Regions from separate parts of the Agrobacterium sp. DSM 25558 genome, predicted to be linked through region 1. Evidence: riboswitches for the same ligand, from Rfam matches in the RefSeq annotation. Region 1 holds a riboswitch; each other region holds the start of a gene.
The links. A riboswitch is a leader RNA that binds a small molecule or an ion and turns the genes downstream of it on or off. The one in region 1 is predicted to bind cobalamin.
Positions count from the first base shown of each region.

Region 1 (4,209 bases):
GAGGCTGAGTGCATTGAAAGAGGCGGGTGCCATCAATGCTCAAGACTGGAACGGCTCTTTCAGCGACGCGCAGGTGAAATGGCTTGCCGAAACTCTGGATGCAACCGATGCGGCGGGCGAAAACGCCCTCATTTTCTGCCACTATCCGCTTTATCCGGACAACGCTCACAACATGTGGGACGCGCCGCAAACCTTGGCTTTGCTTGGCGCTCACCACAGCGCCAAGACCTGGTTTTGCGGCCACAATCACGTCGGTAATTACGGGCTGCTGGGCCAGACGCATTTCGTGAACGTCAAAGGCATGGTCGATACATTGGACGAAAACACCTTTGCCATTGCCGATATGTTTGAAGATCGCATCGAAATCCGTGGTTTTGGCCGGGAAGAGAGCCGTTCATTGCTTCTTTCAGCCTCGGCAGATCTGCATCAGCCAACTGCGGCGCGGCGATAAAGCAGACCGCCAAAGACGACTTTATATGCCTGATTTCGCTTTAGAAATCACCGGAATGTGACTTCTTTTTGCCATGTGAAACGGGCATCTTCTTTCACGTTCGTTCCCGCATGTCGGGCGGGTGGGACGCTGTTTTGCGACGATGACATGCGAGAACACCAGAATAGAGACCCCTCCGGCGCGCCGGTTTCAGGAGAGAGAAACGATGAAGCTTAGAACCATTGCTGCTTCCATAATGATAGGCTGTCTTTGCGCCGGTGCGGTTTCCGCAGCCGGCGAGGTCGAAAAGCGCGAAGGCTTGATGAAGGGTATCGGCGGTGCCATGGGCGCGCTCGGTGCCATCGCCAAGGGTGAAAAGCCCTACGACGCCGCTGCCGTCAAGACCGCCGTCACCACCATCAGCGCCAACGCCAAGGCTTTCCCGGACCAGTTCCCAGCCGGTTCTGAAGGCGGCGCTGCGTCTCCGGCCATCTGGCAGAACTTTGCAGACTTCAAGGCGAAGTCCGAAAAGCTCGGAACGGATGCCGACACGGTTCTGGCGCAACTGCCGACGGATCAGGCCAGCGTCGGTGCTGCCTTGAAGACACTGGGCGCTGATTGCAGCAGCTGCCATCAGGCTTACCGTCTCAAAAAGTAACATGACAAATGTGGTCCGCCGGTCAAATGGCGGGCCTTTTTCTCGATAGATCGATCAAATGGAGAAGACAATGGCTTCCATCTGGGCAAAGCTGGCGGGTGGTGCTGTTGTTGCCGGTGCCGTCGGGTTCGGCATTTTCATGTGGGTAACTGCGCCACAGCGCCAGCCGCCAAGCCATTGGGCCAATCTGGGTGAACCCAATCTCGCCAATGGTGAAACCCTGTTCTGGGCAGGCGGCTGCGCGAGCTGCCACGCCGCGCCGGATGCCACGGGCGATGCGTTGAAGGTGCTGTCCGGCGGGCAGGCGCTGCCAAGCCCGTTCGGCACCTTCCACATGCCCAACATATCTTCCGATCCTCAGCACGGCATCGGCGCGTGGACCGTGGCGCAATTCGGCGATGCGATGACGCGCGGCGTGGGCAAGGATGGCGAGCATCTCTACCCATCTTTCCCATACAATTCCTATGCGCGAATGACGCCGCAGGATGTCAATGATCTCTTCGCCTATCTGAAAACGCTGCCCGCCAGCATCAATGATGCACCGGGCCACGATCTGCCATTCCCATTCAACATTCGTCTTGCCCTGGGTGGCTGGAAATTCCTGTATTTCGACAAAGGCCAGCCGCGCGTGCAGCTTGCCAATGCCGATGCGGCAGTCCTTCGCGGGCAATATCTGGTGGAAGGCCTTGGCCATTGTGGCGAATGCCACACCCCACGCGACGCACTGGGCGGCTTCCTGAAAAGCCAATGGCTAGCCGGTGGACCGAACCCGGAAGGGGAGGGCCGCATTCCCGATATCCGGCCTGAGTCTCAACCCATCGGTTCGTGGTCGCAGGCTGATATCGCCAATTATCTCGAGACCGGCTTTACACCGGATTTCGATAGCGCCGGTGGCTCCATGGTCAAGGTGCAACAGAACATGGCCCACCTTCCCGCCGAAGATCGCAACGCGATTGCGGCGTACCTCAAGGCATTGCCATCTCCGTGATCAGCCATTGACTCGGATGCGCTTCCGCCGGATAACAGTTGTGTGATGGTCTTTCCGGGTTCGCCCGGAAAGTGAAAAGGGAACACGATAGAAGCCTCATGCTTCGATTCGTGGCTGCCCCCGCAACTGTGAGCGGATAGCCTGAAAACGAAAAGCCACTGGTCTGGCGCATCGACGCGAAATCACCTTCGATTTCGTAAAGTACGATGCGGATACAGAAGGATCGGGAAGGTGTTTTCAAGGTTACGACCCGCGAGCCAGGAGACCTGCCATCACGTGAGTGTCGTCAATACCGGCGGGGTGTCCGGAACAGCACGGTTGGCAGGTCGGTTTGTCCGGCCCTTAAAACCATGTGTCTCTTTTCCCCGTGGTGAATGTTGAATGCGGTCGTGTGGCTATTGATCAGAATAGCGCCCACCCGCACAGGAAGGGATCACCATGTCTATCCAGCAGAATACGGCCACATCAGCCGTATCAATCAAAACATCGAAGATTGCGCAGTCGTTGACAGCCGCCGCACTTGGCCTGTTCATCGTCGGTTTCGTTGGCTTCTCGCATATCGAAGCGGTGCACAATGCCGCCCATGATACGCGCCATGCCAATGCCTTCCCTTGCCATTGAGGGAACAGAGATGCCATTTTTCCGTAATATCGTTTTCACCGCCGTTCTGGTGGGGCTGATTGCCGGTCTCGCCGTCAGCGCCATGCAGGCCATCGGCACCACGCCGCTCATCCTTCAGGCTGAAACCTTTGAAAATGCCGGCGGCGAAGCTGCTCCCGCCCACACCCATGATGCCGCAACACCGGCCGACCATCATCATGATGCCGAAGCCTGGACACCGGCCGATGGTTTCGAGCGCAACGCCTACACCATCGCCGCCAATGTGCTGACCGCCATCGGTTACGCGCTGGTCCTGACGGCACTGATTTCCCTGCGCGGCTCCGAAGCTGGCTGGCGCGAAGGTCTGTTCTGGGGGCTTGCCGGTTTCGCCGCCGTCATGCTGGCACCCATGATCGGTCTGCCACCGGAACTACCGGGAAGCCCGGCGGCGGCTCTCGGTGCGCGTCAAACGTGGTGGATCGCCACGGTGGCCGCAACGGCGGGCGGCATCGCGCTGCTTGCCTTCAGACGCGGTGAGCCATGGGCTGCGGTTCTGGCCATCGTGCTCATTGCGGCACCACACGTCATCGGCGCACCTCTGCCGCCGGAGGGCGAACACGCCTTGGCACCTCTGCCACTGGAGCGCCGGTTCATGGTGCTGGCAACCGTCACCAGCTTCATGTTCTGGATCATTGTCGGAACCTTGAGCGGGCTTTTCCTCAAGCGTTTAGACGTTGCCAAATAAGATGGAAAACGCAGTCGAGTGGAGCGATGAGCTTGACGCACTGCGTTTTTCCGTCCCCGGTCATGGCGCGCCTTGCGCCATGCACCGGCTGGCCTTCAAGGCGCTGTTGCGCCACGAGCCTGATAGGGAAGCGTGCCTCCAGTTTTTCGAGGACAATAGCCAAGCTTTCACGACCGCCGCCGCGACGAAGATCGCGCGTGTCTCGCTTCCTTTCGATCGTAGCCTGCATCTCAACAGCCGCGACATTCGCCAAGCGTTGACCTCAAATACTCCAGGCCAATTTCTCGCACAATCACCATAAAAATGATCGTCAATAAAATCTTATAAGTTGATTCTTGCGTCCAAATTTGCAATTTATGATTGTTATAAGGTTTCTTTGCAAACGGAGTAAAAAGCCGTGACTGTTTCTGGTATAGATATAAAGACTGTGTTGCCAGCGGCCCAATCGCGATCTAGTTATAGAGAAGAAGGTTCCGATTTCGGACAATTTCTGGAGCAGAAGAGCATTCAGGATAGTACCTCAGATATTGAAACAAATAATGCATCCGAGGAAAAGCGGTCTGGCGATGACCCAGGACTATCTGAGGACGTTACGATGTATACGGCTCCCGATGGGACTGTATGGACGCAGTACGATATAGGGAAAATTCTGACTGACCACGATAAAATGGTTCTTGGCTGGCCTGTCTCACCCAATCAGACAGAGCGGGGTATGATGGCGGGCATGGTTGCGATGGATCGAGCCGATGGGACCCTGACAGGTGCGATCTCAAGCGACTATATTCTCG
Region 1 covers NZ_FMUD01000007.1:180,347-184,555, forward strand. The annotation lists gene DSM25558_RS08720 (metallophosphoesterase) at 1-451, shown strand, start outside; gene DSM25558_RS08725 (c-type cytochrome) at 657-1,088, shown strand; gene DSM25558_RS08730 (cytochrome c) at 1,159-2,076, shown strand; cobalamin riboswitch at 2,106-2,365, shown strand; gene DSM25558_RS08735 (CbtB domain-containing protein) at 2,515-2,697, shown strand; gene DSM25558_RS08740 (CbtA family protein) at 2,708-3,421, shown strand; gene DSM25558_RS08745 (hypothetical protein) at 3,423-3,722, shown strand; gene DSM25558_RS08750 (hypothetical protein) at 3,819-4,209, shown strand, end outside.

Region 2 (4,209 bases), on a different contig from region 1:
GCTCTCATCCGTCTGGCTGGCAAAGGCGGTTGCCGCAATGATCGCCGCCGGTTTCAAATGCGCAAGTGTCTCTTCCAGAAACCGGATCGCGTCCTGATCCTTCAAGCCGCTAACGAAAATCGGCAGCGGTGCGAAGCCTTTCGCGCGCAAAGCACCAAACAGCGCATCGATGGGTGCCACATCTGCGGCCAGCAACATGGAACGATAAAACAGGATGGGCAGGATAGGGGCATTTTCTGGAAATTCATGGAGCGCCTGGGCGAGATCGACAGATCCCTCTCCTGGTCGATAGAAACCGGCTTTCGGCAGAGGTTCCGCCACGATATCCGGCCATGCATCGCCACGTGCAACAGCGGTCAGCCCAGCTGCCACACGGATCATATTATCAGGACCGCCTGCGCGGAAAAACGAAAGGATGGTATTGAGTGTTTCAAGATCGACGGTGGAAGCCGCCTCCAGCTTTTCGTCCCGCTCGCTGCATTCACCGGGCAACAACACCAGCTTGATCCCGCGATGACGCGCCATTCTCGATAGCTGGTCCACCCCATAACGCCAGCGCTCAGCGCCGCCGAGAATCCGGATAAGGATCAATTTGGCATGTTCGGCCGTCTTTTCGATCCACAGATCGACCGACATGGGGTGGCGAAGCTCGGAAAGATTGGCGGATACCAGCGAGACAGAACCGTCGCCAGCGTGCGCCCATCCGCGTTCCAACCCAGCAAGATCGCTGGCGGAAAAAGACATCGCCACCACATCCGCCCGTGGCTGGTTGAGATCAACCGGCTCGATCAGGTCATCCAAAGACGAGGATGTGGTGGCAAGGATGTGCATGGATCAGGCTGCCAACATCCGCTCGATTTTTTCGCGGTTGATGCCTTTTTCGCCGATCACCACAAGGCGGCTGCGGCGGACTTCACCGGCAGCCCAGGGACGATCGAAGTAATGGTTGACCCGTGAACCGACGGCCTGCACCTGCAAACGCATCGGCTTGGAAGAGACCTCAACGAAACCCTTGATGCGCAGCACGTTTTCAGAAGCCGCCGTCTCGGAAATGCGTGCAGCCAACGCATCTGCGTCGGTTACCGCATCCAGTTCCACGACAAAGCTGTCGAACTCATCGTGATCGTGGTCTTCTTCCTCGTCGTGATGGGTGTGACGATTATCGATATCCTCTTCCACCGCAAGCCCAAGCCCGATGAGGACAGCAGGATCAATCACCCCATTGGACGCCACGATGATTTTTGCCGCCTTCGGAAGATGTGCATTGATATGCGCCTTAGCGCGCTCGAGACCCTCTGCATCCAGCAGATCGCCCTTGGTCAGAACAATAAGATCGGCGCAGGCAATCTGATCTTCAAAGACTTCCTCGACCGGATCGTCGTGATCCAGCGCTTCATCGTTCTGGCGCTGGGCCGCAAGGGCCTCGAGATCATGCGACACCATGCCTTCGGCAAGGGCTGCACCATCGGCAACAGCCACCACGGCATCCACCGTCACGCGGCTCTTGATAGCGGGCCACTGAAACGCCTGAACCAACGGCTTTGGCAAAGCCAATCCAGATGTCTCGATAAGGATATGCTCTACCCGTGGCTCGCGGCTGAGGATTTGCTCGATGGCTGGCTGGAAGTCATCGGCAACTGTGCAGCAAATGCAGCCATTGGCCAATTCCACGATATTCTCCTCCGGGCAGCTTTCGATGCCGCAGCCTTTGAGAACATCGCCATCGATGCCGACATCGCCGAATTCGTTGACGATGATAGCCAGCCGTTTTCCATCCAGTTTCTCCAGCAGGCCACGTAACAAGGTGGTTTTGCCAGCGCCAAGAAAGCCGGTGATGATGGTGCAGGGAACGCGATCGAGCGTGGTCATGATGTCTCCTCGGTAAAATGCAAAGGGGGAATGCGGGCAACCAAGCCGCGCTTCAAACTGTCAGGCCGTCCGCGCCACGGCATCAGGCCATCCGTGGCCGTTGCCAAAAGGCGTGCACCGACCATCAGGTCGGCGGCATCGTCAGCGGTTAGCGAACCAAACATATAGGACCAGCCGTCCGCACTACGCATCGCCGCACTCAGGCCTCGCTTGCAATTGGCAAGGCAATTGACGCTACGCACCTCGACACCTTCAGTGCGACCAAGCGCGATTGCAGCCTGCGCAAGTGTGGCACCTGGACGGGGCTCCATATTGGGATCGGCTTCATCGCGACAGCTGCGGCACACGAAAACGACGACGCCATGAGACGTTTCACTTTCGGCCTCGGCCGTCATGCCTGGGGATGTCGATGTTATATCCAAGATTAAGCTTTCCGCGCCTGCAAATTCTTTGGGGTGCGGATATCGAAAAACGCCACGCGCCGAGGCACGCTTCGCTGTTCGACAAGACCGACTGACCGGAGCACCCCGCCCGGCAGACGTTTTTCCTGAAGCGGCAGGTCTCCTGGCTCGCAGTATGAAGAACGCCCTTGCACCGCCTTCCCGGACAACATGTCCAGTGGCTTTTGGCGCGGGCTCACCGCTTACAGTTGCGGGGGCAGCCACGGATTGGTCCGCATAACGAATTGAACCGTGTTCCCTCTTAGCTTTTCCCGTTGCCGGAAAAAGACCGTCAGTCCTTAACCCTTATGCCTTGCGGTGCTGGAGTGTCAATGCCGCTCCATGATTGCCGTGAGAACGGATTTGGCTATAGTCGCCGCTTCGAAAAAGCATGCGCCGGAAGGATAAGACGCCATGAACCGCGATATCAGCGACAGCGAGGCCGAACGCCACCGCGCCAAAATGGCCAATCGCAAAGCCGTTCAGGATGCGGAAGTCTCGGAAAAGACCATCGAAAAAGGTCTGCTGATGGTCAATACCGGCCCGGGCAAAGGCAAGTCCACCGCAGCCTTCGGGCTTGCGCTGCGCATGCTGGGCACCAACAGACGCGTCGGCATCGTGCAGTTCATCAAGGGTGCATGGTCCACAGGTGAGCAGCAGGCGCTGGCCCTGTTTGGCGACCGGGTGGAGTGGCGCACCATGGGAGAAGGTTTCACGTGGGACACCCAAGATCTCAAACGCGATGTCGCAGCTGCCACCAAAGCGTGGGAAGAGGCAAAGACCCTGATGGCCGATGAGACTATCAGTTTGGTGGTGCTCGATGAGCTCAATATCGCGTTGCGTTACGATTACCTGCCGCTGGATGAAGTGGTGGCAGCGTTGCAAAACCGCCGTCCGGATCTGCATGTCATGGTCACTGGTCGTAACGCAAAGCCGCCACTGATCGATGCCGCCGACATGGTGACGGAAATGACGCTGGTGAAGCACCACTTCAAGGCGGGTGTCAAAGCCCAGTCCGGCATCGAGTTCTGATCGATGACAGCGCGCGTTTTGATGTTTCAGGGCACCGGCTCTGACGTCGGCAAGTCACTGATGGTGGCGGGGCTTGCCCGTGCCTTCACCCGCCGTGGCCTTTCCGTCATGCCGTTCAAGCCGCAAAACATGTCCAACAATGCCGCCGTCACCGCAGATGGTGGTGAAATCGGCAGGGCGCAGGCTTTGCAGGCGCGGGCGGCGGGTGTCGCCCTTTCCGTACATATGAACCCGGTGCTACTGAAGCCGCAAAGCGAAACCGGCGCGCAGGTGGTGGTGCAGGGCAAGGTGATCGGCAACGCCAAGGCGGCGGATTATCAGCATATGAAAGCGGGCCTGATGCCGCGTGTCCTGGAAAGTTTCGAACATCTGAAGGCCCAAGCCAACCTCGTTCTGGTGGAGGGTGCAGGCAGCGCATCGGAAGTCAATCTTCGCGCCAACGATATTGCCAATATGGGCTTTGCCCGAGCCGCGGATGCACCTGTCATCCTCATCGGCGATATCGATCGCGGTGGCGTCATCGCCAGCCTTGTTGGCACGAAAACGGTTCTAGATGCGGCAGACGCAGCGATGATCGAGGGCTTCATTGTCAATCGCTTCAGAGGTGATCCAACCCTGTTCGATGACGGCATGCGCATCATCCAGGACAAAACCGGCTGGAGCCCGATTGGTCTTCTGCCCCATTTTGCCGACGCCAGCCGCTTGCCCGCCGAAGATGCATTGGGTTTAACGGCACAAGGACAGCGCAAACCGGGCGCAAAAATCCGCATCGCAGTTCCCATCCTGCCGCATATCTCAAACTTCGATGACCTCGACCCGCTGGAGGCTGAGCCCCATGTCGAACTGATTCGCGTGCGGCCGGGTGATG
Region 2 covers NZ_FMUD01000011.1:54,089-58,297, forward strand. The annotation lists gene cobN (cobaltochelatase subunit CobN) at 1-831, opposite strand, end outside; gene cobW (cobalamin biosynthesis protein CobW) at 835-1,872, opposite strand; gene DSM25558_RS11655 (DUF1636 family protein) at 1,866-2,264, opposite strand; cobalamin riboswitch at 2,406-2,618, opposite strand; gene cobO (cob(I)yrinic acid a,c-diamide adenosyltransferase) at 2,724-3,341, shown strand; gene DSM25558_RS11665 (cobyric acid synthase) at 3,345-4,209, shown strand, end outside.
Region 2: it holds a riboswitch for cobalamin, as region 1 does, so the genes downstream of both, DSM25558_RS11655 (DUF1636 family protein) here and DSM25558_RS08735 (CbtB domain-containing protein) in region 1, are expected to answer to the same signal.

Region 3 (4,209 bases), on a different contig from region 1:
CAAGATCATCATCGGCGGTGCCGTCAACGATAACTACTCGACGCAGGAACAGTCCGGCGTCATCCGTGCGTTTGATGTTGCCACTGGTGCTTTGATCTGGAATTGGGATTCGGGAAACCCTACCCAGACCCAACCGCTTCAATCGGGTCAGACCTATACGACCAACTCTCCCAACAGCTGGTCGGTATTCAGCGTCGATGAAGCGCTTGGGCTTGTCTACATTCCTTTGGGAAATCAGGTTCCGGACCAACTCGGTATGGGTCGGAGCGAGAATGTCGAGAAATATTCATCGTCCATCGTCGCACTGGATGTAAACACTGGGCAGGACAAGTGGGTACGCCAGTTCGTGCATCACGACCTCTGGGACATGGATGTTCCGGCGCAGCCTGTGTTGCTCGACATTACCAAGAAGGACGGTCAGACGGTTCCGGCACTGGTTGGGCCAACCAAGCAGGGTGATATCTACGTTCTGGACCGTCGCAGTGGCGAGCCGATCCTGGCCGTCACGGAAGAAAAGGCTCCCGGTGGCGCGATCCCGGAAGATTTCAGCGCGCCGACGCAGCCGACATCCGCTTTGTCGTTCAAGCCTGATCCGCTGGTTGAAAAGAACATGTGGGGCGTCTCCATGTTCGACCAGCTGGCCTGCCGCATCAAGTTCCATCAGCTAAATTATGAGGGCCGCTACACGCCGCCGTCGCTGAATGGGTCTCTGATTTATCCCGGCAATTTCGGCACATTCAACTGGGGCAGCGTGGCTGTTGATCCAGAGCGCCAGGTCATGTTCGGCATGCCGACCTATCTGGCCTTCACGTCGCAGCTCGTTCCGCGCTCTCAGATTCCGCCACGCGGTCAGGATGAAAAGGGCAGCGAGCAAGGCCTGAACCGGAATGATGGTGCGCCCTATGGTGTCTTTATGGGGCCATTCTTGGGGCCATTGGGTGTTCCTTGCCAGGCTCCGCCATGGGGCTATGTCGCAGGTGCTGATCTGCGCACCGGTGATGTCGCCTACAAACACAAGAACGGCACCGTCTATGACATGACGCCGCTGCCGCTGCCGTTCAAAGTGGGTGTTCCCGGTATCGGCGGACCGATGATCACCAAGGGTGGCGTTGCGTTCCTGGGGGCTGCGGTCGATAATTATCTGCGCGCCTATGACCTGACATCCGGAAAACAGCTTTGGGAAGCACGTCTTCCTGCTGGCGGTCAGGCAACGCCGATGACCTATGCCATGGACAATGGCAAACAATATGTGGTGATGGTTGCGGGCGGACATGGTTCGGTCGGCACCAAGCCTGGTGATTACGTCATCGCCTACACGCTGCCTTAAAAATCTATCGAAAAGTCGATTTCGGAATGGCCGGGGAAAAACTTCCCGGCCATTTTTCGTTGTGACTGCCAGCGACGCCAATTTAGAGCTTGCGATAAAATGTAATAACATTACAAAAGCAATGCTTGACGACTCGTTTCCAATACGTCTATCTGGTTGTGACGGTTTCGAGCGAGTGATCGCAAGGAATAATAGGGAATGCGGTGCGAGCCTTCGGGTTTAATGCCGCAGCTGCCCCCGCAACTGTAAACGGATTGTCCAACCCTTTGGCGCTTTTACAAGCGTCATGCCACTGCGAATCGATATTGCGGGAAGGTGGGTGAAGACGCAAATCCGTGAGCCAGGAGACCTGCCGTCATAAGTTCATTCCAATTCACGGGCGGGGATGCCCGGAGCAGGAGACGTCGTGATTGCATCTTGCGCACCTCAGCGCCTTATTCCATCTGCCATGTCCCGGTTTCAGATCGTCCCAGTGCTGCGTGTTGCGGACTGAAGGTCTAAACATGTTCATACAAGGCTGCCTTTGTGCCGCCCATGACGATCGGGGACTATCGAAACAATGACATTCCATTTCAAAAAGACGATGTGTGCTGCGGCTTTTGTTGTCGCGACAATGGGCGCATCGATGCTTTCAGCGCAAGCGGCTGAAACAACCTATCCTCTGACGATCAAGAATTGTGGTCGGGACGTAACCTATCCGCATGCGCCGCAGCGCACCGCATCGCTTGGCCAGAGCACCACGGAAATTTTGTATCTGCTTGGTCTCGCCGACAAGGTTGTTGGCACCGCCGTATGGATTGGCCCCGTCATCAAGGGATATGAAGACGCCAATGCCAAGGTCAAGCGCCTTGCCGATAACGACCCCAGTTTCGAAAGTGTTCTGGCCACCAAGCCTGATCTCGTCACGGCGCAGTTTCAGTGGCATGTCGGCCCCGAAGGCATCGTTGCCAAGCCGGAGCAGTTCGAAGAGCTGAACATCCCCGTTTACACCTCGCCCGCCGATTGCACCGGCAAGGACAATACCGGTGGTGGCGATGGCGTGCGTCATTCCGTGTTCACGATGGATCTGATCTATCAGGAAATCACTGAACTCGCGCAAATATTCAACGTTCAGGACAAGGGTGAAAAGCTGGTTGCCGATCTCAAAACCCGTGAGGACGTGGCGCGCAAGAAGATCGCGTCTGCGGATGGAAAGCTGTCTGCCGTCTTCTGGTTCTCCAGTGCAGAGCTTGATATCGATCCCTATGTTGCTGGCAAGAACGGCGCACCCGGCTACATCATGTCGGCGCTCGGCATCAAGAATGTCATCGACAGCGACGAGGAATGGCCAACGGTCGGTTGGGAAACCATCGCCAAGTCCGAACCGACTTTGATTGTGGCGGGTAAGATGGATCGTCGGCGCTTTCCGGCAGACGACGTTGTCGTCAAGGAAAAGTTCCTCAAGGAAGACCCGGTCACAAGCCTCATGCCTGCTGTTAAACAGGGCCACGTCGTTGCCATGGATGCGCAGGCCATGAACCCGACGATCCGCACCATCGAAGGCATTGAAGTTCTGGCCGACGCCGTCGTCCAGCTCGGGCTTTCCAAGTAGCCATGCGTGCTTGTTTCATTTTCACCCGTGCCGCTTTGCTGGCGGCCGGGTGTCTGGCCCTGGCGCTCTGGTTTGGAGCGGCAATCGGCGAGACATCCATTCCCATGGATGTCGTCGCCAAGACGGTGGCAAACCGTGTGTTCCATGCGGGTTATCCGCTGGATGCCATCGATGAAGGCATCATCTGGAATTACCGCCTCAGCCGGGCGGTGGTCGCTGCCTGTTGCGGTGCCGCACTGGCGTTGTCAGGCGTCGTCCTTCAGGCGCTGCTGCGCAATCCATTGGCTGATCCTTACATTCTCGGCATTTCGGCGGGTGCATCCACCGGGGCGGTTAGTGTTGCGATTCTGGGGTTCGGTGCCGGCATGCTGACCATGCCACTCGGTGCATTTCTGGGTGCGCTTGTGGCATTTGCCTTGGTCAGTCTGCTTGCCCTGCGCGCAGGTCGCGGAAACAGTGCGATCATTCTGGCTGGCGTCGCGGGCTCACAGTTGTTCAATGCGGTCACGTCTTTCATCGTCACCAAGGCGGCCAATGCAGAGCAGGCGCGTGGCATCATGTTCTGGCTGCTCGGCAATTTGTCAGGAGTGCGCTGGCCGGATGTGTGGCTGGCTCTGCCGGTTACCATCATCGGCTTTGCTGTCTGTCTCTGGCATGCGCGCGCACTGGATGCGTTCACGTTCGGCGCGCAATCAGCCGGGTCTCTCGGCGTACCGGTGCGTCGCGTTTACGTCGTCCTCACTGGCGTATCCGCGCTGATGACCGGTATCATGGTCAGCATCGTCGGCTCGATCGGCTTTATCGGCCTCGTCATTCCCCATGCGGCGCGCATGATCGTGGGCATCCGCCATGGTCGTTTGCTGCCCGTCGCTGCGCTGACGGGTGCAATGTTCATGATCGCTGCCGACATCCTGTCGCGCACCATTATCGCCGGGCAGGTTCTGCCCATTGGCGTCATTACCGCCTTGTTCGGCGCACCCGCCTTTGCGCTCATTCTTAGCCAGCGCAGGAGGGCGATATGATACTTGTCGCTAAAGATCTGTGCTGGTCTGCCGGTGGCGTCGACATCGTCAAGAATGTCAGCCTCGAAATCAAGCCGGGCGAGTTTCTCGGTATTGTCGGGCCGAATGGTTCCGGCAAGACAAGCCTTATGTCCCTTCTGTGCGGTCTCAGAAAAGTGGGCTCGGGCGAAGTCAGTCTCGATGGCAAGGCAATGCAGAGCCTGAACAGGCGCGACGTCGCGCGACATATTGCATTCGTGGAACAACAGGCGGAAACGCAGGAGCGGAGC
Region 3 covers NZ_FMUD01000019.1:77,744-81,952, reverse strand. The annotation lists gene DSM25558_RS16835 (glucose/quinate/shikimate family membrane-bound PQQ-dependent dehydrogenase) at 1-1,327, shown strand, start outside; cobalamin riboswitch at 1,473-1,699, shown strand; gene DSM25558_RS16830 (ABC transporter substrate-binding protein) at 1,887-2,918, shown strand; gene DSM25558_RS16825 (FecCD family ABC transporter permease) at 2,921-3,940, shown strand; gene DSM25558_RS16820 (ABC transporter ATP-binding protein) at 3,937-4,209, shown strand, end outside.
Region 3: it holds a riboswitch for cobalamin, as region 1 does, so the genes downstream of both, DSM25558_RS16830 (ABC transporter substrate-binding protein) here and DSM25558_RS08735 (CbtB domain-containing protein) in region 1, are expected to answer to the same signal.

Region 4 (4,209 bases), on a different contig from region 1:
ATGGCGCGTTCCTGCTCGTTCAAAGGCGCATCATCCGCACCCTCAACGATGGCTTCCAGTTCGTTACCAGATACGCCGTCCCGCACCAGCACAGCGCCATGGGCCAGCATGCAGTAGGACGAGCGAAGTTCGCGCGCTGCAGCAAGCGTTACCAGTTCATAACGTCTAGGCTCGATATTGCCGCGCAGGCTGACGAGAAGCGCGCTCCAGCTTTCCATCACCTCGGGGCGGTGGCCGAATGCAAGATACATATTCGGGAGATATCCGTAAGTGTCCTTGGCACCGCGATACATTTCCGCAATCTTGCGGCTGGCGGTCGGCTCTGGCGGGGCGATAAACATGGGCTTCTCCTGCATTTCAACTCTTTCTGAAATGCGTGAGCAGCCGATTGGATCAGTTCAGCAGTCGCTTTTTCTGCAAAAACATCAAAGCTGCGATTCCAGAGGCAGCAATCCCATCGCGATTACCAGTGCACGGCGACTAAAGCTGGCATAGGGTTCGTGTGTATAATGGCGTGGTTCGCCTTTCACCAACCCTGTCCATACCAAACGCCGCCGCTCGTTCAGCGTCAGTTCGAAACTCATTTGTCGGCTGATTTCGTCCGCAAAGATGTCGTCCATCGCTGTGACGAGGCCAGGCGATGAAAACAGGACGCCCATCTCTGTGTTCAACGACATGGAGCGCGGATCGAAGTTCAGCGAACCGATAAAACCAATTTCCCCATCTCGTGTGAAGGCCTTGGTGTGCAGGCTCGCTTGGCCTGAGCCTCTCAGCGAGAAGGATTTGTGCTGGTCTGCAAGCGAGCGCAACTCATGAATCTTCACATTATTGACCAGCAACGGTCTGCGATAACGCGAGTACCCGGCGTGAACTGCGGCCACATCGGTCGCGGCCAGGGAATTCGTGAGGACGTTGACGGATACGCCCTCCGCAGACAAACGCGAAAGCGTTTCGACGCCTTTCTGGCCAGGAATGAAGTAGGGCGAGGTGATCTTGAGCTGTCGCTTTGCGTCTTCCATGATGGGAAGCAGGGTTTCCATCAGAAAATTATGACCGCTCCTGCGCTTTCCTGCCGCCTTTTCCGGTGGATCTGCTACCACTTGGGCGCTTTCGACCCAGTGAAGATTGTCCGACATCAGGAATTGGCCAGAGTAATGCTGGCTTTCCACCTGCTCGAGATAGGGCCGTGCCGCTTCGCCGGAGGCCAGAAAGTCCATACGGCGGCGAAGTTTTGTAAGCTTGCTGGGCCTGCGAGACAGCAGCGACTTGACGGGAACGGCGACGGCGCTGTTCCAGTAATCGTCGAAAATCTCCTCAGCTTCCGCCACACATTGACCGTAGGCGATGACATCGAAATCCCGGAAATTCGCCTGTTCCGCAGCGTCGAAATAGGCGTCGCCGACGTTGCGCCCGCCGACGATCAGAACCCGGCCATCCGCGATCCACGCCTTGTTGTGCATACGCCGGTTCACGCTGCGAAACCGGAACACCATCTCTATGCCGCGCCTGAAGACGTTCTCACGCGCCTTGGTAGGGTTGAACAGGCGCAGTTCGATATCGGGATGGCTATCTATGGCATGGAAGGCACGGTCGGAGATGGACACGCCAAGATCATCCAGCAGCAAGCGCACTCGTACGCCGCGGTCGGCAGCCGCTATCACCTCACGCATGACGAGCTGGCCGGTCAGATCAGCATTCCACATGTAGTACATGAGGTCGAGACTACGCCCAGCCGCTCGCGCTGAGCCGACCCTTGCGGCAAAAGCGCCGACATTCGACTGAATTAGGGAGAGGGCGTTGGGCTCGGCGTGATCACGATGAATGTCTGCCCAATGGCGATCCAGCGGTGTTTTGTCATCTTCTTTGGGCAGAGCAGCCGATGCGATCTTGATGATGATTTTGTCACGATGACGCGTAGCCAATGCCATACCCGCGACGATGGCGAGCACGATAAGAATCGCAATAGCGACGGTGGCATTCACAGCGATGGTATCACCCGCATCTTTTCATTGAATAAGTATGGTCAGATATCTGGTCTGGATCAATGGATTTCAATGCTTCGCTTGTCGGCCTCTTCCTTGATGATGTCTTCTACGAGCTGTCGCTTCAGGGCCGGGTCGCCCAACATGTAGTCTTCTGCGATTTCAAAAATGGATTTTGGGTTCTCGGTTTTCTTCAGCGTATCGAGATCCTGTCCGATGCGTTGGCGAAGTTCGGCATAATTGTCCATCATGTGTCCTCCATTGTGCAGGGAGAATGCGGTAACGGGGTGGAGGGTTCCGGTATCAATTGGCAAATGACACGGGATTGTCTTGCTTCTTCGCGTTTGCCTCGCGATAACGCCTGTATCAGGTGCCTGCCTTGCGGCGGGAGAATCGGGAACGCGGTGAAATTCCGCGACGTGCCCAACGCTGTAAGGTGGACGCGTGTTGCCATAGGCCACTGAGAAATCGGGAAGGCGGCAACATGCGAGCGAAGCCAAGTCAGAAGACCGGCCTGATGCAATGGACCGACCGCATGGACAGCGCAAGGTTTTTCGAGATGCTGGGCGCACACGTCTCCGGCCTCGGCATTGTTGGGGATTGACGATGCGACCTGATGACCTACAGCGTGGGCTTGTGCCAGCGCATGAATTTTCTGACGACCATAAGAGCGCCGTCTACCGCGCCATCGAAACCCGCCGCGACGTGCGGGACCAGTTTCTGGCCGAGCCCTTGTCCGATGCGCTGGTAGAAAAGCTTCTGAGGGCTGCCCATGCGGCGCCGTCTGTCGGCTTCATGCAGCCATGGAATTTTACACTCGTGACCGATGAAGCTGTGAGGCAGGGCGCGTGGGAGGCATTTTCCCGCGCCAATGCGGAGGCGGCGGACATGTTCGGGGAGGACCAGCAGGTTCTTTACCGCAGCCTGAAACTCGAAGGCATCCGCAAGGCACCGCTATCGATCTGCGTGACCTGCGACCCGACGCGGGGCGGCGATGTGGTGCTGGGGCGAACCCACAATCCGCGCATGGATGTCTACTCCACCGTCTGCGCCATACAGAATCTGTGGCTGGCGGCGAGGGCCGAAGGCATCGGCGTCGGGTGGGTCAGCATTTTCCACGACACCGATATCCGGGATATCCTCGCCATTCCCGAGTACATCGAGATCGTTGCGTGGCTGTGCGTCGGCAAGGTCGATATGCTCTATGGCGAACCGGAACTAGCGGTCAAAGGATGGCGGCAGAGGCTGCCGTTGGAAGAGCTCGTGTTTCGGGATCGTTGGGGTACACGGTAAGATATTCTGCGGTGTTTCTGATGTCATGGCCGCCTCATTCCTGTGCTTGTCACAGGAATCCAGTCAGCCCAAGTCCTTGGGTTGAACAGGGTCTTTCGCCGCGCAGACGCGCGTTAGCTGGATCCCTGTGATAAGCACAGGGATGAGGAGAGGTAGGAGTGTGCATTCCCGTAAAACCGCCTCACCCTTACGGACGATGTTCTACTGTTGCTGCGGCTGTGCGCCCTTCAAAGCCGGATTTTTCAGATCGATGCGGCTCGTTTCGGCGGGCAGGAACTGCGGGCCGACGATGCGGACCTTGCTATTGTTGGGATCGTAATCCCGCTCAGGAACAGGCTCTGCCTTCTCCACCGGTTTCGGCTCCGCAGGCTTGATGTCTGCGGGTTTCGGTATTGTGTCACTCTTCGGTGACGTAATAGTCGTGATGCTCGACATGTCCTGTGACGGGGTGGATTGTGGTGCTTTTGCCTGATCTTCCTGCTTTTTCATCTCGTCGTGATAGGCGGCCATGTTGCAGCTGCAGGATGGCGGGCGGCTGGTGCTTGGGCTGTTGCGGTAGGCAAAGGCTGTTGGCATGGAGGCGTAGGGTTGGCCGGTTTTGGCGGATACCATGTCCGAACTTTCCTGGCCTTCAAGCGAATGGTAGAACAGTTCGGTCTGGGTGCCAGGGCACATGCGCTCGCATTGAGCGGCCTGAGCGCGGAAATCCAGCGGCGTAGCATTCGAGGAAATCGGGAAGAACGCGCCGTCGCAGGTTCTCACGCAGAGAGTTCTGAGGCCACCTTGCATGGGCATATCGGGCGAGGGGCGGTAGTCCTGATTGTCTGGGTTATCGAAGGGATCCGCCGTCCCGCCCATATTCTGATCTTGCGATGGGTCAGTCGAGGTGAAGGATGGTGGTTGCTCATCGAAGCAACCTTGCGCATCCAGTGCC
Region 4 covers NZ_FMUD01000001.1:27,808-32,016, forward strand. The annotation lists gene DSM25558_RS00160 (carboxymuconolactone decarboxylase family protein) at 1-341, opposite strand, end outside; gene DSM25558_RS00165 (phospholipase D family protein) at 426-1,928, opposite strand; gene DSM25558_RS00170 (hypothetical protein) at 2,042-2,233, opposite strand; cobalamin riboswitch at 2,334-2,515, shown strand; gene bluB (5,6-dimethylbenzimidazole synthase) at 2,589-3,275, shown strand; gene DSM25558_RS00180 (DUF2865 domain-containing protein) at 3,477-4,209, opposite strand, start outside.
Region 4: it holds a riboswitch for cobalamin, as region 1 does, so the genes downstream of both, bluB (5,6-dimethylbenzimidazole synthase) here and DSM25558_RS08735 (CbtB domain-containing protein) in region 1, are expected to answer to the same signal.